4 regions of the Vibrio sp. D173a genome follow, and region 3 is predicted to be linked to each of the others. Evidence: predicted binding sites of a transcription regulator. Region 3 holds the regulator's gene; each other region holds the start of a gene.
The links. Region 3 encodes MetJ, which represses methionine synthesis genes. Its sites were predicted from a motif close to TTAGACNTNTANANGTCTAA; they were not measured.
Positions count from the first base shown of each region.

Region 1: metK (methionine adenosyltransferase) is a predicted target of MetJ. The motif match lies at 3,151-3,170, and genes of this name have one in related genera.
Region 2: metA (homoserine O-succinyltransferase) is a predicted target of MetJ. The motif match lies at 1,446-1,465, and genes of this name have one in related genera.
Region 4: metH (methionine synthase) is a predicted target of MetJ. The motif match lies at 1,697-1,716, and genes of this name have one in related genera.

Region 1 covers NZ_JAHGAH010000075.1:1,115-5,501, reverse strand. Annotated here, with positions in the region: gene endA (deoxyribonuclease I) at 1-122, opposite strand, end outside; gene KIV40_RS08810 (SprT family zinc-dependent metalloprotease) at 273-770, opposite strand; gene KIV40_RS08805 (DUF2189 domain-containing protein) at 838-1,635, opposite strand; gene metK (methionine adenosyltransferase) at 1,917-3,071, opposite strand; gene tkt (transketolase) at 3,439-4,387, shown strand, end outside.
Region 2 covers NZ_JAHGAH010000022.1:96-4,482, forward strand. Annotated here, with positions in the region: partial or broken gene KIV40_RS03460 (transposase) at 1-13, opposite strand, end outside; partial or broken gene KIV40_RS03465 (type IV pilus biogenesis/stability protein PilW) at 92-328, opposite strand; gene metA (homoserine O-succinyltransferase) at 478-1,419, opposite strand; gene KIV40_RS03475 (hypothetical protein) at 2,586-2,987, shown strand; gene KIV40_RS03480 (GNAT family N-acetyltransferase) at 2,987-3,484, shown strand; gene KIV40_RS35580 (hypothetical protein) at 4,131-4,280, opposite strand.
Region 3 covers NZ_JAHGAH010000324.1:479-4,865, forward strand. Annotated here, with positions in the region: gene KIV40_RS25160 ((2Fe-2S)-binding protein) at 1-151, shown strand, start outside; gene bfr (bacterioferritin) at 226-702, shown strand; gene KIV40_RS25170 (malic enzyme-like NAD(P)-binding protein) at 912-2,189, shown strand; gene metJ (met regulon transcriptional regulator MetJ) at 2,300-2,620, opposite strand; gene KIV40_RS25180 (O-succinylhomoserine (thiol)-lyase) at 2,850-4,010, shown strand; gene KIV40_RS25185 (bifunctional aspartate kinase/homoserine dehydrogenase II) at 4,027-4,387, shown strand, end outside.
Region 4 covers NZ_JAHGAH010000128.1:67,960-72,346, reverse strand. Annotated here, with positions in the region: gene KIV40_RS14325 (sodium:proton antiporter) at 250-1,575, opposite strand; gene metH (methionine synthase) at 1,765-4,387, shown strand, end outside.

The DNA.
Region 1 (4,387 bases), on a different contig from region 3:
CTGGTTGGGTGATCGGCGTATATTTTTACCGCTTCACGCTTAGCCGCAGAGAAAGAGCTTGGAGGCGCAGCAATTGCCGCACTAGAAAGCGCAAGTAGGAATAAAGAGAACAGGTATTTCATGATTAAAGTCTTTATAAAGTATGACTTTATTCATTCTAACACGCACAAATGGGCTTTAGTGATGAGTAAATAAACAATAACGGGTAAAAAGAGAGACTTTGAGAGCGAATGTCTCTCTTTCTGGAATGAAAAAGTGGGAAATTTGGGGCTTTAGGAGAGCTGAGTGCCTGTAAAGCTCAGCGGTTGGCGGCATTTCTGGCATGAGTATACCGCTTCTTTACGAAGAACTTTGTTATGGCGACGAATGGACAACGGATAAGTCATACAACCACAACGGTATTCAAAGGTTTTACCTTGTACAGAGGCAACATCGAAACTGTGCGTTGTCTTAGCTGGAACTTTGAACACGGCTTCCATAACGCCTTGCCACTCTTTTCCGTGCGGGCGAACTCGACCGTAAACTTGATAAGCAATGAGATGCGCGACTTCGTGTGGGATAACTTCTTTGAGAAACGCTTGAGGGTTTTCTTTAAAGAGTTTTGGGTTCAAGCGAATTTCATTCAGCTGCAAATAGGCTTTGCCAGCGGCTTTGCCACGTACATTGAAAGTCAGAGATGGGATTGGAAAAGAACGTTTGAAGGCTTGTTCTGCCATCGCGATGCAATTTGCCATCACCTGTTTGGCTTTGTAGCTCAGTTCTATATCCACGATTTACCCCGTTTACCCAATAAAAAAGCCCCCGCGTTTGCGAGGGCTGGATCATAGCATCAGTTTTCTAGGGCGTGTGTTTTTTCTTAATCGTCGCGTGGTAAGCATGCCATGTACCGTACCCGAGGGTTGGCATGGTGAAGAGCATACCAATACCGTAAGTCGCAAAGCCGATTAAGATGCCGCCACAAATAATCGCAGCCCATACAATCATCGCTGGAATGTTGGATTTTACCGCGTTAAAGCTGGTGAAAACGGCGGTCATCATATCAACGCGGCGCTCCATCATCAGCGGGATAGAGAAAGCAGAAATGCTGAAGACCACGCAAGCCAAGACAAAACCAACGAGTGAACCAATAACTAAGAAAGGTAAGAATTCAGTCAGCGGAGCACCTTGTACAGAAGGGTATAGAGCATGAAGCAGTGCAGCAATTCGCATCCAGAAAATCATACACACTGCGAGCAATACGGCGAATGCCCATTGAGAGGTCGAGTTACGCCCAATGGCTTTCATTGAGTGGAACAAGCTTGGTTTGTGCCCACGCTCTCTTTCCCAGCTTGCGTCATATAAGCCAAGTGCTAGAAATGGACCGATTAGCATGTAAACAATCAAGCTCGGCATTACGACAAGGTGCGTGCCTTGCCATTGAACCAGAAGCACGATACCAATCGCAGCGGCCATGAAGCAGATGCCGTAAAAGGCACTAATAATTGGCATGCGAACGAAGTCATGCAGACCCAGTGCGAGCCAATGAAATGGTGCAGAAAGATTCACAGTGTTGCATGGAATGGTTCTGGCGTATTCGTTATCTGGGACTTCCTTTCGTTTATTTTGGAAGTCGGATGGATTCACGGTACGAGGCATAACTCCTCCTTGATTTAGTCCCGCGGTGGCACCTAGGCCATAAAAGATGTTCGGCTGACGTTTTTCATAACTCTTTTAGCCACGTGAGCCTGCATCATATTTCTTTACGTTATATGCATCGAAAAGTGGATTTAACATTATGTTAACTATTGGCGGAGATGAGGCAATTTACAAATAATTGCGGAATTTTTGTTCACAGAACAAATAAGGGAGAAGAGGAAGGGGAGAAACAAAAAGCCCCCGCCAGAGGCGAGGGCTTTATCGATTCTTGCGTGGATCGATTACTTGATGCCAGCGAAATCACGTAGAAGTTCAGCTTTATCAGTCGCTTCCCATGGGAATTCTTCGCGACCGAAGTGACCGTATGCTGCTGTCTGCTTGTAGATTGGTTGCAGCAGGTTAAGCATTTCTTGTAGCCCGTATGGACGTAGGTCGAAGAATTGACGAACTGCTTCAATGATGATGTCGTGTGATACTTTCTCAGTACCAAACGTTTCAACCATGATAGACGTTGGATCAGCAACACCGATTGCGTAAGAAAGTTGGATTTCACAACGGTCAGCCATGCCAGCTGCTACGATGTTTTTCGCTACATAACGTGCTGCGTAAGCTGCTGAGCGGTCTACTTTCGATGGATCTTTACCAGAGAATGCACCGCCACCGTGACGAGCTGCACCGCCGTAAGTATCTACGATGATTTTACGACCAGTTAGACCACAGTCACCCATTGGTCCACCGATAACAAAACGACCGGTTGGGTTGATGAAGAAGTTCGTGTCTTTAGTGATCCACTCTGAAGGCAATACTGGCTTGATGATCTCTTCCATTACTGCTTCACGTAGGTCAGGTGTTGTTACTGAATCGCAGTGCTGAGTTGAAAGAACAACAGCATCGATACCGACAATCTTACCTTGGTCGTATTGGAACGTTACTTGAGATTTCGCATCTGGGCGAAGGAAATCTAGTTTACCGCTCTTACGAACTTCAGCTTGTTTTTGAACAAGACGGTGAGAGTAAGTAATTGGAGCTGGCATTAGGATTTCAGTTTCGTTCGTTGCGTAACCAAACATGATGCCTTGGTCGCCCGCACCTTGCTCTTTAGGGTCTGCTTTATCAACACCTTGGTTGATGTCTGGAGATTGCTTACCGATGGTGTTTAGAACCGCACACGAGTTCGCATCAAAGCCCATATCAGAGTGAACGTAACCAATTTCACGAACAGTTTCACGAGTGATTTCTTCGATATCAACCCATGCAGAAGTCGTTACTTCGCCACCAACCATAACCATGCCGGTTTTAACGTAAGTCTCACAAGCAACACGTGCTTTTGGGTCTTGCTCAAGAATTGCATCAAGAACTGCGTCAGAGATTTGGTCTGCGATTTTATCTGGATGACCTTCTGATACCGACTCAGAAGTGAACAGGTGCTTAGCCATGATAGCTCCAATCTTAAGGTTTACTCATGGCTAACTAACGCAAGCTTGCCACGAAAAATACAATACAGTTTGTAGGTGTTTCTACATCTAGACGTCTATTTTAATTTCCCACGGTCGAATTACAAGCTCTTTTTCTATTTGAATTTGTCTAGCTTATTACCCAATCGTTTGCTTTTGATGGGGTGAATTTTTAATAAATTGTCCATTAAGTGCGAAAAGATTGAGTTAAAACCTCAAAAATGGTGAGTAAACGTTTGCAGTCGGATTTTGGCTTTGAGAGAATGTTGCCCGCACTTTTATACCCAGTACTCTTGGTTAATGTGCCCACATTCCTTTATCAATTCGCTTAATGCACTCAGGAGCAGACATGTCTTCTCGTAACGTTCTTTCAAACAAAGAGCTCGCAAATGCAATCCGTGCTCTTAGCATGGATGGTGTTCAACAAGCTAACTCTGGCCACCCAGGCGCACCTATGGGTATGGCTGATATCGCTGAAGTTCTTTGGCGTTCTCACCTAAACCACAACCCAGCTAACCCAGAGTGGGCTGACCGCGACCGTTTCGTACTGTCTAACGGCCACGGCTCTATGCTGATTTACTCTCTACTGCACCTGAGCGGTTACGAGCTGTCTATCGACGATCTTAAGAACTTCCGTCAGCTTCACTCTAAGACTCCTGGTCACCCAGAGTACGGCTACGCACCTGGTATCGAGACAACAACGGGTCCTCTAGGTCAAGGCATCACTAACGCTGTTGGTATGGCGATGGCTGAGAAAGCACTTGCGGCTCAGTTCAACAAAGAAGGCCACGACATCGTTGACCACTTCACTTACGTGTTCATGGGTGATGGCTGTCTGATGGAAGGTATCTCTCACGAGGCATGTTCTCTTGCAGGTACACTAGGCCTTGGCAAACTTATCGCATTCTGGGATGACAACGGCATCTCTATCGACGGTCACGTTGAAGGCTGGTTCTCTGACGACACGCCTAAGCGTTTTGAATCTTACGGCTGGCACGTAATCCCTGCTGTAGATGGTCACGATTCTGAAGCGATCAATGCAGCAATCGAAGCGGCAAAAGCAGATCCACGCCCTACACTTATCTGTACTAAAACTATCATCGGTTTTGGTTCTCCAAACAAAGCTGGTTCTCACGACTGTCACGGTGCGCCACTAGGTGCGGAAGAAATCGCAGCAGCGCGTGAATTCCTAGGTTGGGAACACCCAGCATTTGAAATCCCTGCAGACGTATACGCTGAGTGGGATGCTAAAGCGGCAGGTTCTGAAAAAGAAGCGGCTTGGAATGCTAAGTTTGAAG
Region 2 (4,387 bases), on a different contig from region 3:
GTTTTCTAGTCATAATCTGTTCCAGTATTTTTAGGTACTATACAAACAGATCAATCACTTAAAGTCATGTCCGAAAATTGGGGGCCACTTCTGAGAGCTGAGCTCGGTAATAGCTTGGCGCGTGGGTGAGGGCTTGCTGGAGATTGTCGTGCGCTCTGATCATGCTACCGCTTTCCAAGTAACCTAAGCCTAGAGCGATTCGAGACTCTGCCATTGAGACAGGATCTGCTTTGACGACAGGGCTGTTGCCTTCTTCATTAACGGTTACACACCCCACCAAGCCTAATTGACTTGCTAATACCAACGTACTGAGTTTTCCAAACTTCATATCCATGCACCACATCCCTGATTCACAAAGCATGATATGAATTCCGATGCAAAAGCCTAACGAGGATAAAACACTATGCGATCAGGTTGGCAAACTGACGTAAAAAAGCCGCCAGTTGGCGGCTTAGTTCACACTCTAAAATCAGGGAGTTAGTCGTCTTTTGTGAACGCATCCTCGCTGAAATGATCCAGGTCATACGGCGTTTGTTGGTAAACACAGTAGTTAAGCCAGTTAGAAAACAGCAGGTGTCCATGACTTCGCCAACTTGCGCATGGTGGGTTATCCGGATTGTTATTTGGGTAATAGTTGATTGGAATTGCTGGCTCCATACCTTCACCTAGGTCACGAATATACTCGTTGTGTAATGTGTGTGAGTCGTATTCCGGGTGACCAGTAACAAACACATTCCTTTTGTCTTTTGTTGTTGCCAGGTAGGTACCAGCAACATCAGAAGTCGCGAGGATATCAAGGTCAGTGTGTTCTTCTAAAAACTCAGGCGAAAAATCAGCGTAACGTGAGTGTGGTGCTAGGAAGGTATCATCAAAGCCACGCAAAAGAGGGTGGTATTGATGATGGATCTTGTGATGGTAGACCCCCGATAGCTTCTCTTTACGTGTTTTCTTTGGCAAGTTATACAGCAGCTTCAACCCCGCTTGTGCCGCCCAGCACACGTACAGTGTTGAAGTGACGTGATGTTTTGCCCACTCCATAATGGTTTTTAAGTGATCCCAATAAATCACATCTTCAAACTGAACCAAACCCAATGGCGCACCTGTAATAATGAGTCCATCGAAGTTTTTACCTTTCACCATCTCAAACTGACGATAAAACGTATCTAGGTGCTCTGTTGGCGTATTCTTACTTGGTCGGTTATCGATTCGTAGCAGCTCCACATTCACTTGAAGAGGGCTGTTAGAAAGTAGGCGCAGAAACTGAGTTTCTGTCTCAATCTTCTTTGGCATCAAATTGAGAATAAGCACTCGCAATGGACGGATTTCCTGACTTGCCGCTCGACTTTCGCTCATCACAAAGATGTTCTCTGTCCTTAATACATCGCTAGCGGGTAACTGATCTGGAATTCTAATTGGCACGGCTTTCTCTCCCTAAGCTTTACTTTTTAGACGTCTATACATCTAAAGCTACCCCAATTGCCTACGGATGTCGATACGAAATGTGACTTTGAACTCGATTTCTTTCCAAATGGCTAGCACATCTAAAGTTTTAATATTTTGAACATATAGCCAGTCAACAAAATATAACACTTATAGATATTTTATTGTCCTCATCTCTTTTATTAGGAAATCATGAAAAGAGCGCTGATTTTTAATAATTATAAATATATTTTTTATCTTCGTAATTGTACTTATATTCCAAGAGTTAATCTGATATTTTTCATTGTAAAGATTTGTTACAGTTTTATTTCACTTTTATGGAGTGCCGTGTTTTTTAAAACATATTTAATTGAGTTAATTAACTGAGTTCTATTGAAATAATAAGTTTTATAAATTAGAGTTCATGCACCATTAAACGAGGGTGGTGATTTCGTTGTGCTTTCAAGTGGAAGTCCTAGGTAATCGTTTCTTCGTTTGTGGTTAAGGTATTGTTTTAATTTTGGTTTGTATGGATTTGTATGATGTTGTCTTTAGAGTATTACAGCATGTTGTTTTATTGGGCCTGTAATCTTTAAATCATATCAGTGAACTCTATTAACCTTATTAAAATTAAGATTTATGAGAGTTTCATAAGTCATGTATATTGCCGAACCGATTGAATAATTAATATTAGAATAAAGTTATATTAAGTACCGTATGCATCATTCATTAACTCGTCAGTTGTTAGTGGTAAGGTTTATTAAAGATGGTGGCAAGGATATTAAAAATAATATAACCAACTATCCTTGTTGATGCAGTTAAAAATCATCTTGTTGACGTGGACCTAAAAAAGCCCAGCATTATGCTGGGCTTTTTTTATGTGTGTAATTACCCGAGCGAGCATTTACCGAAGTGAATGGTCCAGTTAACAACACGGCAGCGTGAGCCGATACTTTTCTGGTTGCATGGAAAACCCAATCAGCAGGATGTGATTACGGCAAGATTTCTGAGTACATTTTTGTGTAACGGATATGGTAGCGTTTGAAGACGATTATGAGATCGAGTTAGTATAAATTTTGAGCCCAAATACTAATAAAGAGACTCATCGGCTCGCCAGCACGTCTGTTAGTGCGTTGTTTGGCTCATTACCGTCAGTGGAGGACATTATGTTTGGCATGTTTAAAAGAAAAGAGACCATTCAGAGCATCGCACATCAGGTGCCTATCGTGTTACTTAGAGAGTTTGGTGATAAAGACGTTTACCTACCGGATGAAGTAGACAAAGCGTTGACTGAACTTGGTCACGATAAACTGAAAGACAAGGCGCGTTATCAATACGCTTACGGCATGTTTACGAGCTTGGCGAGTTATGAGCAGTTAGGTTTAACCGAAGAGTTAGGCAATTACGGCTATTTCCAGAGAGAGGTAGGTAAAATGCTGCTTAACACTCCAGAGCCGATCGATATGCACATCTACTTCGAGCTTGCGCAGCAGCATCGTTTTAGCCAGCCCAGTTCTGATGTAGCAGGTGAGGCCAGTGTTGTTGATAGCGTGGATGGGGGCTACTAGTGACAGAGCAAACCTTCCAAATTCACTTTCTTGCAGATTTTCCAGATGAGTCTTACGTCATTGCACGTTGGTACTTTGAAGAGTGGGCTTATACCGTCCCTGGTGTTACGCCCGCTCAAGTTCATGAAAAAGTCTTGCTTAAGGCCAACAGCCGACACGAATTTCCACTCGCATTTGTTGTTCATGATGAAAACAATAAGCTTGTCGCGACCGCAGAACTTAAGATCAGAGAGAACATCGACTTCCCAGAATACGAACATTGGTTAGGTGGTGTATATGTAGAGGATTCAGCTCGGGGTAAAGGCTATGCTGCGGCGCTAGTGGCCCGTGCTCAAAACCATGTTGCTCAGCTTGGTATTCCCAAACTGTTCCTACAATGCGAACAACATAATGAAGCTTTATATTGGAAATATGGCTTTCGCCCTTTACATCACGCTCTACATAACGGCATTCAAACTACCATTATGGTTTGGCAGTCATCACAGTTAGATTTTTAAATCATCGTTTCTCTCTTTTAGCGCAATTTAAATACCCTATGAGCGCCTGAGTGCATATCTTGGCGTTGATCAAAAATGTGCCACTTTTTGTCTCGCTTTTATTCAACTTGTTCAATACTCATTTGAAGTTCAGTGTCGAGTTTTGGAATCAAGATCATGGAGAGCGATATGAGAAAGTGTCTCAGCGCGATCACGCTTTTAGGGTTAGTCGCGTGCAGCCTGTCAGATGATATTTACATGGAAGGTAGAACACTTTACTTCAATGGAGAGATAAGTACAGAAAAGGTTAGAGAAGCCATAGAGCTTGCTAATGTTCAGCCGGACGGTGTTGTTGCACTGATGATAGACAGTGATTCTGGCGAATACCGACCAGCCATGGAGCTTGGTCGATGGCTTTACAATAATCAAGTTCATCTCATTGTTAATGGCACGTGTGCGTCTGCTTGTGCTAATTATGTGCTTACTGCTGCGCCAAGTACTTTGGTGATGAAAGGTTCAGAAGTGTTGTGGTTCGGCGGTGCGCTGAAAGATGAATGGGACACTGATGGCTTCGACCAAGAAGAACTTGAACAATGGCAGCAGTCACTGACCTTATGGCGACAACATGAAGATGCGTTTTTTGCCTTGGTCGCTGTGAATCCAAAGATCACCATGTTTGGGCACCTAAATAAGCGCGAGAAGTTGCAAAAGGCTGGATGCGATACGAGCAAAGCGGCTTGGATGTACCACATTGATGACATGCAAAAGTTGGGGCTGAATAATATCGTTTATGCGGATCCAGAATCTTTGTTAGCAGCTCGAACGGATACGTCTGCCTGTGTGATTAACTTGGAAGAGACTGACCTTTAATCACGATTATTACGCTGGCGTAAATGTGAGTTGCATCACTTTTTATAGCGCACT
Region 3 (4,387 bases):
AATTAGGAAGTTGGCGATAGATGAAGGCGTATCAGACATCAAAGGGATCAAACGATGCACAGCGTTGGGCAGTCAGTGCGGTAAGTGCATCAAGCAAGCTAAAGAAATTTTAGCGGAAACAGAATACCTAACACTGAAACAAGCTAGCTAATTATTCGCTAAGCCTTTTTGACACCTTCTCATTTGCTTCTACATTTAAATGAAGCCAAAGAGGAGGGCTTTGTCATGAAAGGCGATCCAATCATAATCCAACATCTCAATAAAGTGCTCGGCAACGAGCTCGTCGCTATCAATCAATATTTCCTGCACGCTCGTATGTACAAAGACTGGGGTTTAAAGCACCTCGCTGACAAGGAGTACCACGAGTCGATCGATGAAATGAAGCACGCTGACCACCTGATCGAACGTATATTGTTTTTGGAAGGTCTGCCTAACTTACAAGATCTTGGTAAGTTGATGATTGGGGAAGATACCAAAGAAATGATCGAATGCGATTTGAAGCTCGAAATGGCAGCCATCCCAGATCTAAAAGATGCCATCGCTTATGCGGAAGACATTCGTGATTATGTTTCGCGTGACCTTTTTCAAGATATTCTTGAGGACGAAGAAGAACATGTTGATTGGCTTGAGACGCAATTGGGCTTGATTGAAATGTCTGGTATCGAAAATTACTTACAAGCGCAGTATGTCGACGAAGAGTAGGATTATATTTCGCTGTTTTCTCGTCGAAAGAAAGTGATTAAAAGTGCACCTGATCTGTCTATCAGGTGCTAATCGCAGATATCTGGTCTTATCTCTTACATTATTACCTTTTTTAAGGATATCGCTCGCAATCTTACCTATGAAGATTGACTTCTATCCTTTAGAATTTATTCCCCCTTACCGAAAAAATAACAAAAGAGAAACGATCCATGTCTGAAGACAATCGCCAAGAAGTCACCCCAGAAGAAGAACGCCGCCAACAAGCATTGGATTACCATGCGTACCCAACCCCAGGAAAAATTGCAGTAGAACTGACTAAGCCAGCAGAGACAGCAAATGATCTTGCATTGGCATACAGCCCTGGTGTTGCAGAGCCTGTACGTGAAATCGCGCAGAACGCTGATAACGTGTACAAGTACACGGCGAAAGGCAACATGGTTGCGGTTATTTCTAACGGCACGGCGATTCTTGGTCTTGGTAACCTTGGGCCACTAGCATCTAAACCAGTAATGGAAGGTAAAGCGCTGTTGTTCAAACGCTTTGCTGGTCTAGATTCAATTGATATCGAAGTAAAACACCGCACGATCGACGAATTTGTCGACACAGTAGCTAACATTGCTGACACTTTCGGTGGTATTAACCTAGAAGATATCAAGGCACCAGATTGTTTTGAGATTGAAAAACGTCTTATCGAACGTTGTGACGTACCTGTATTCCACGATGACCAACACGGTACAGCAATCGTAACCGCTGCGGGTATGTTGAACGCAATCGAGCTGCAAGGTAAGAAGCTAGAAGAATCAACCATCGTTTGTCTTGGTGCTGGAGCTGCGGCCGTGGCATGTATGGAGCTGTTGATCAAATGTGGCGCAATGCGTGAGAAGATCTACATGCTGGATCGTAAAGGGGTGATCCATACACGTCGTGACGACCTAAACGAATACAAACAACTATTCGCAAACAACACAGATAAGCGTACGCTGGAAGATGTGATTGAAGGTGCGGATTTGTTCTTGGGCGTATCGGGTCCAAATCTGCTTCCTGCAGAAGCATTGAAGCTAATGGCTGATAAGCCAGTTGTGTTCGCATGTTCAAACCCAGATCCAGAAATCAAACCTGAACTGGCTCATGAAGTGCGTGATGACTTGATCATGGGTACAGGTCGTAGTGATTACCCGAACCAAGTAAACAACGTATTGTGTTTCCCATTCATCTTCCGTGGTGCATTGGATGTTCGTGCAAGTGAAATCAACGATGAGATGAAGCTAGCGGCAGTTGATGCGATTCGTGAACTAGCGAAAGAGCCAGTACCAGAAGCGGTATTGAAAGCGGCTGGCGTAGATAAGCTAGAGTTTGGCTCTGACTACATCATTCCAAAACCAATGGACCCACGTCTACTACCACGTGTCGCAAAAGCGGTTGCTCAAGCTGCTGTTGATTCAGGTGTGGCACGTATTGAAATGCCAGAAAACTACATGGCTGAGTAAGCCAGAGTCTTTTCTGACGACAAACAAAAAGGGACGCGATGGCGTCCCTTTTTAGTTTGGTCGAAGCTACCCCCGGTGCAGCTTTACAATGTTGACGAATTTGTAAGCAATTATTCTTCGTCAAACGCTTCGAATTCGATGCCCATTGCCGTCATCAGCGCTTTTGCTTCTGTAGGAATATCATCTGGACGGTCTTTACGAAGGTCTTCGTCAGTTGGCAGTGGTTGACCTGTGTAAGCGTGTAGGAACGCTTCACATAGTAGTTCACTGTTAGTCGCATGGCGTAAGTTGTTGATCTGGCGGCGAGTTCGCTCATCAGTCAGCACTTTTAAAACTTTTAGCGGGATAGAGACGGTAATCTTTTTTACTTGTTCGCTTTTTTTACCGTGCTCAGCATACGGGCTAATGTATTCGCCATTCCAGTCAGCCATTGCGCACCTTCATTAATGTAATAAGTTAGAAAAATAAATATAGGTGCTGATTTTAGCTGCATTTACCGCCATAAGCAAAGACATATAGACGTCTAGAAGTGTTGACGTCTTATTTTTAGACAAGTAAAGTGAGGTTAATAGTTAGGGAAGCGTATTAATCAATTGAACAATACAAGCTAGATATAGCGCATTCCCATTTAGATGTCACCACCCGTGAAAGGATACACTCATGAGCACCCGTAAGCCTGCAACCATTGCTGTACGCACTGGTATCGAGTCAGACAGTCAATACCACGCTGTTGTACCACCAATCTACCTTTCGACTAACTATGGCTTCCCAGCGTTTGGTGAAGTCCCACAATATGATTACACCCGTTCTGGTAACCCTAACCGAGGTTTGCTCGAGCAAGCGTTGTATGAGCTTGAATCAGGCAAAGGTGCGGTTGTCACTAACTGCGGTACATCAGCGCTAAACCTTTGGGTATCGGCATTTCTTGGTCCTGATGACTTAATTGTTGCACCACACGATTGTTACGGCGGTACTTATCGTCTTTTCAATACTCGTGCGAACAAGGGTGATTTTAAAGTGCAGTTTGTCGATCAGTCGGATCAGCAAGCTTTGGATGCGGCGATTGCGAAAAAGCCAAAGCTTATCTTGCTAGAAACACCGTCTAACCCGCTTGTGCGCGTGGTCGATATTGCCGCTGTGTGTGAAAAGGCAAAACAAGTCGGCGCACTGGTTGCCGTGGACAATACCTTTTTGACACCTGTGTACCAAAAGCCTTTGGAGCTAGGTGCGGATTTTGTTATCCACTCAACGACGAAATACATTAATGGTCACTCAGATGTAATTGGTGGCGTGGTGATCACCAAGACTGAAGAGCATGCTGAAGAACTGGCATGGTGGGGTAACTGCATTGGTGCAACGGGTACGCCATTCGACAGCTTCATGACACTTCGAGGAATTCGTACGTTGGGTGCACGAATGCGAGTTCACGAAGAAAGCTCTCAGCAAGTGTTAGCGTATTTGCAAACGCAATCTTTGGTGGCGAAGATCTATCATCCAAGTTTGCCAGAGCATCCAGGTCATGACATCGCGAAGAAGCAACAGTCGGGCTTTGGTTCTATGCTGAGCTTTGAGTTTGCTGGCTCATTTGATCAGCTAAAAGTGTTTGTTAAAGAACTTGAACTCTTTTCTCTTGCAGAATCGCTAGGTGGCGTAGAAAGCTTGATTTGCCACCCCGCTTCAATGACGCATCGTGCTATGGGTGAAGAAGCACTGGCTGAAGCAGGTGTCTCTCAACAGTTACTGCGTTTATCTGTTGGCTTAGAAGATGCGCAAGATCTGATTGCCGATCTTGAGCAAGCATTCGCGAAAGCAGCACAGTAATTGGGAGAGGAAGGTCATGAGTGTACAACGTCAGCTGCATAAATTTGGCGGCAGCAGCTTAGCGAACCCCGAGTGCTACCAGCGCGTGGTAACTATTCTTAAAGAGTATTCGGCAGAAAATGACTTGGTGGTGGTCTCTGCGGCAGGGAAAACCACCAACCGCTTGATCGAGTTTTTAGAAGGCTTAGATAAAGATGGCCGCATTGCCCATGAAGCCTTGCAGAGCTTGCGACAGTTCCAAACTGAATTGGTAGAAGCTTTACTAGAAGGTGAAGTTCAAGCGCAACTGCTTGCTTCTCTTCAAGATGAATTCAGTACCTTGGCAGAGTTAACAGCGCCACTAACCGAAACACAAAAAGCGGCGGTTTTAGGTCATG
Region 4 (4,387 bases), on a different contig from region 3:
TCCGTAATTCATTCTCAGCTCAGTCTCCGAGTTGTTTTTATTATATGGAGAGGAGGTACTTCTTCTTTTCAATTTGGTAAGTTACTAGCGACTCTGCTCTTAGTGTTACATTGGTCTATGTGCATGAGTATGGATTAAGAAGCGCTGCGTGTAGTTACTAAAGGTAGGTTGTTTTTTGCAGACACTCTAGACTTTAGGCACAAAAAAGGCAGCCAAATGGCTGCCTAGTTTTGATAATTATAAAAGTACTTATTCTTGAGAAGCTTTTGCTTCTTGTGGTTTAACTGATCCTTCTGCTTCCATTTCTTTCTCTGCTTGTTTTGCCTTCTCAATCATTGGTGTAATAGTTGAGCCTTGAATAAGGATTGAGAACACTACCACAGAGTAAGTCATGACCATGATGATCTCTTTTACATCAATCAGTTTCTCTGGAATAACCAAGATACCGGAAGGGATTGATAGTGCCATTGCTAATGCAAGACCACCACGCAGACCACCCCAAGTAAGGATCTTCACTGACCATGGGTTGTACTTTCTGTAGCGCTTAAAGCCAATATAAGAGATGAATACACTGAGATAGCGAGCAGTTAGCACCAGTGGTACTGAAATAGCCATCATAATCCAGTCTTCTTTGTGGAATTCGAACAGTAGCATCGACATACCGATCAGTAGGAACAAGACGCCATTTAGGAATTCATCAACTAGCTCCCAGAAGTGGTCTAGATGATCTTCACTCTCTTTGGAGAAGCCAATAAAGCGCGTCCAGTTACCAATCATGATGCCCGACACCACCATTGCTAGCGGTCCCGATACGTGAAGATATTCTGCAAATGCGTAACCAGCCGTAGGAACACCAATAGTAAGCAGTAGTTCCATTGAGTGGTCATCAGTTGCGCTGATTAGGTAGTGGAAAATCAAACCCAATACGAAGCCGTAAACAATGCCTCCGATAGCTTCTTGAATAAACAGATGTGTAACGCTGCCTACTGTTGGTGCTTCGGTACCGAACGCGATGGTGAAGAGTGTCACGAAGATCACGAGGCCAAATCCGTCGTTAAACAGAGATTCACCTTCTATCTGTGTCGAGATACGTCTTGGGGCATTAAGCTTTTTGACAATGGCGAGAACTGCAATCGGGTCGGTAGGAGAGATAAGCGCACCGAAGAGTAAGCAGTAAACAAGATCGAATTGAATACCGATAACTTGGCAGAAGCCGTAAAGCACAAAACCAATGAAGAAGGTTGAGAAGAGGGTTGCGCCTAAAGCGAGTACAGTGATTTCCCACTTTTGGTCTTTGAGGTTAGGAAGCTTGATCCCCAAGCCACCGGCAAAAAGTAGGAATCCAAGGATGCCTTTGAGAAGAAAGTCTTCAAAATTAATGCTGGTCACAGTTTCGGTTGCTATCTCGGTGAGATGAAACCAATCATTTTGGCCTGCGATTAGAATGAGGAGTGAAAGAATCATCGAACCGGCAGTGATTGCGATGGTGGTTTGCATCTTTCCTATCTTACTGTTTACAAAGGCAATAACCATTGCGGCTGCAGATAGAAAACATAAAGTATGATAGACCGACATAGAGCTCTCTATTTGTAACATTTTATGAATGGAATTCTCGGACGATGTTGACTAAATAGCAAACATTTTTTCGAGATTATTTTGTCACTCGACGGAGGCAAAATAATCAGTAATTCGCATTTTAGACGTCTAGACTCCTTTAATTTGTGTGATAGGATGGAGAGATAACTAAAGGAATGAGGCTGTACTGTGGGAAGTAATGTAAGACAACAGATTGAAGCTCAATTAAAGCAACGTATCTTGCTGATCGATGGTGGTATGGGCACCATGATTCAGGGATACAAACTTGAAGAGCAAGACTATCGAGGAGAGCGCTTTGCGGATTGGCATTGTGATCTAAAAGGCAACAACGATTTATTGGTGCTCACTCAGCCTCAATTGATTAAGGAAATTCACAGCGCTTACTTAGAAGCTGGCGCTGATATTCTTGAGACCAACACCTTTAACGCGACGACGATCGCGATGGCTGACTATGAGATGGAAAGCCTGAGTGAGGAAATCAACTATGCCGCTGCAAAGCTTGCGCGTGAAGCCGCTGATGAGTGGACTGCAAAAACGCCAGAGCGTCCACGTTATGTCGCGGGTGTGCTTGGTCCAACAAACCGTACTTGTTCTATCTCCCCTGATGTAAACGATCCGGGCTATCGTAACGTCAGCTTCGATGAACTTGTTGAAGCTTATTCAGAATCCACTCGAGCGCTGATAAAAGGTGGTTCTGATCTTATTCTGATCGAGACCATCTTCGATACGCTTAACGCTAAAGCTTGTGCCTTCGCGGTTGATAGTGTTTTCGAAGAACTAGGTATCGAGTTACCAGTGATGATCTCCGGTACCATTACCGATGCTTCTGGACGTACGCTTTCTGGTCAAACAACGGAAGCCTTCTATAACTCTCTTCGTCATGTTAATCCGATTTCATTTGGTTTGAATTGTGCGCTAGGTCCTGACGAACTACGCCCATACGTAGAAGAGCTTTCTCGTATTTCTGAATCTTTTGTTTCTACTCACCCAAATGCGGGTCTACCGAATGCGTTTGGTGAGTATGACCTTTCACCTGAAGATATGGCGGAACACGTTAAAGAGTGGGCGGAGAGTGGTTTCCTCAACCTAATTGGTGGTTGTTGTGGTACCACGCCAGAGCATATTCGCCATATGGCAATGGCAGTTGAAGGCGTGAAACCTCGTGATCTGCCTGAGCTTACGGTTGCGTGTCGTTTATCCGGTCTTGAGCCTCTTACGATTGAAAAAGAGACGTTGTTTATCAACGTGGGTGAGCGCACTAACGTAACTGGTTCTGCTCGATTTAAGCGTCTGATCAAAGAAGAGCTCTACGATGAAGCGCTAGAGGTCGCCCGTCAGCAAGTTGAGAACGGCGCTCAGATCATCGACATCAACATGGATGAAGGCATGTTGGATGCAGAAGCCTGTATGGTTCGCTTCCTCAACCTATGTGCCTCTGAGCCAGAGATCTCCAAAGTGCCTATCATGGTCGACTCTTCTAAATGGGAGGTTATTGAGGCGGGCCTGAAGTGTATTCAAGGCAAGGGCATCGTAAACTCCATCTCTTTGAAAGAAGGTAAAGAGAAGTTTGTTGAGCAAGCAAAACTGATTCGTCGCTATGGTGCTGCAGTTATCGTTATGGCGTTCGACGAAGTTGGTCAGGCAGAAACACGTGAACGTAAGCTCGAAATCTGTACCAACGCTTACCGTATCTTGGTTGATGAAGTCGGCTTCCCACCAGAAGACATCATCTTTGACCCGAACATCTTTGCAGTTGCGACGGGTATCGAAGAGCACAACAACTACGCTGTGGATTTCATCGAAGCGGTTGCAGACATTAAGCGCGACTTGCCTCACGCGATGATCTCCGGTGGTGTCTCGAACGTTTCCTTCTCATTCCGCGGCAATAACTACGTTCGTGAAGCTATTCACGCGGTGTTTCTATACCACTGTTTTAAAAATGGTATGGACATGGGCATCGTGAACGCGGGTCAGTTAGAAATTTACGATAACGTTCCTGATAAGCTGTGTGAGGCGGTAGAAGACGTGGTTCTTAACCGCCGTGATGATTCGACCGAGCGACTACTTGATATCGCGGCAGAATACGCCGGAAAGGGTGTCGGCAAAGAAGAAGATGCTTCTGCACTAGAGTGGCGTACTTGGACGGTAGAAAAACGTCTAGAGCATGCGCTGGTTAAAGGCATTACGGAGTTCATTGTCGAAGATACCGAAGAAGCTCGCCTCAATGCCTCTAAGCCACTTGAAGTAATTGAAGGTCCATTGATGGACGGCATGAACGTGGTGGGTGACTTATTTGGTGAAGGTAAGATGTTCCTTCCTCAGGTAGTGAAATCTGCGCGTGTTATGAAGCAGGCCGTAGCGCACTTAGAGCCTTTCATTAATAAAGAGAAGCAAGCGGGGTCTTCCAACGGTAAGATCTTACTGGCTACGGTAAAAGGTGACGTGCACGATATCGGTAAGAACATTGTTGGCGTGGTTCTGCAATGTAACAACTACGAGATCATCGATCTTGGCGTCATGGTCCCATGTGAGAAGATCCTCAAGGTAGCCAAAGAAGAAAACGTCGACATTATTGGTCTTTCTGGTTTGATCACTCCGTCCCTCGATGAAATGGTGCATGTAGCGAAAGAAATGGAGCGTCTTGATTTCGATCTTCCACTTCTGATTGGTGGTGCAACAACATCCAAAGCGCATACGGCAGTTAAGATTGAGCAGAACTACAAACATCCTGTGGTTTACGTCAATAACGCTTCTCGTGCGGTCGGTGTATGTACTTCATTACTTTCAGACG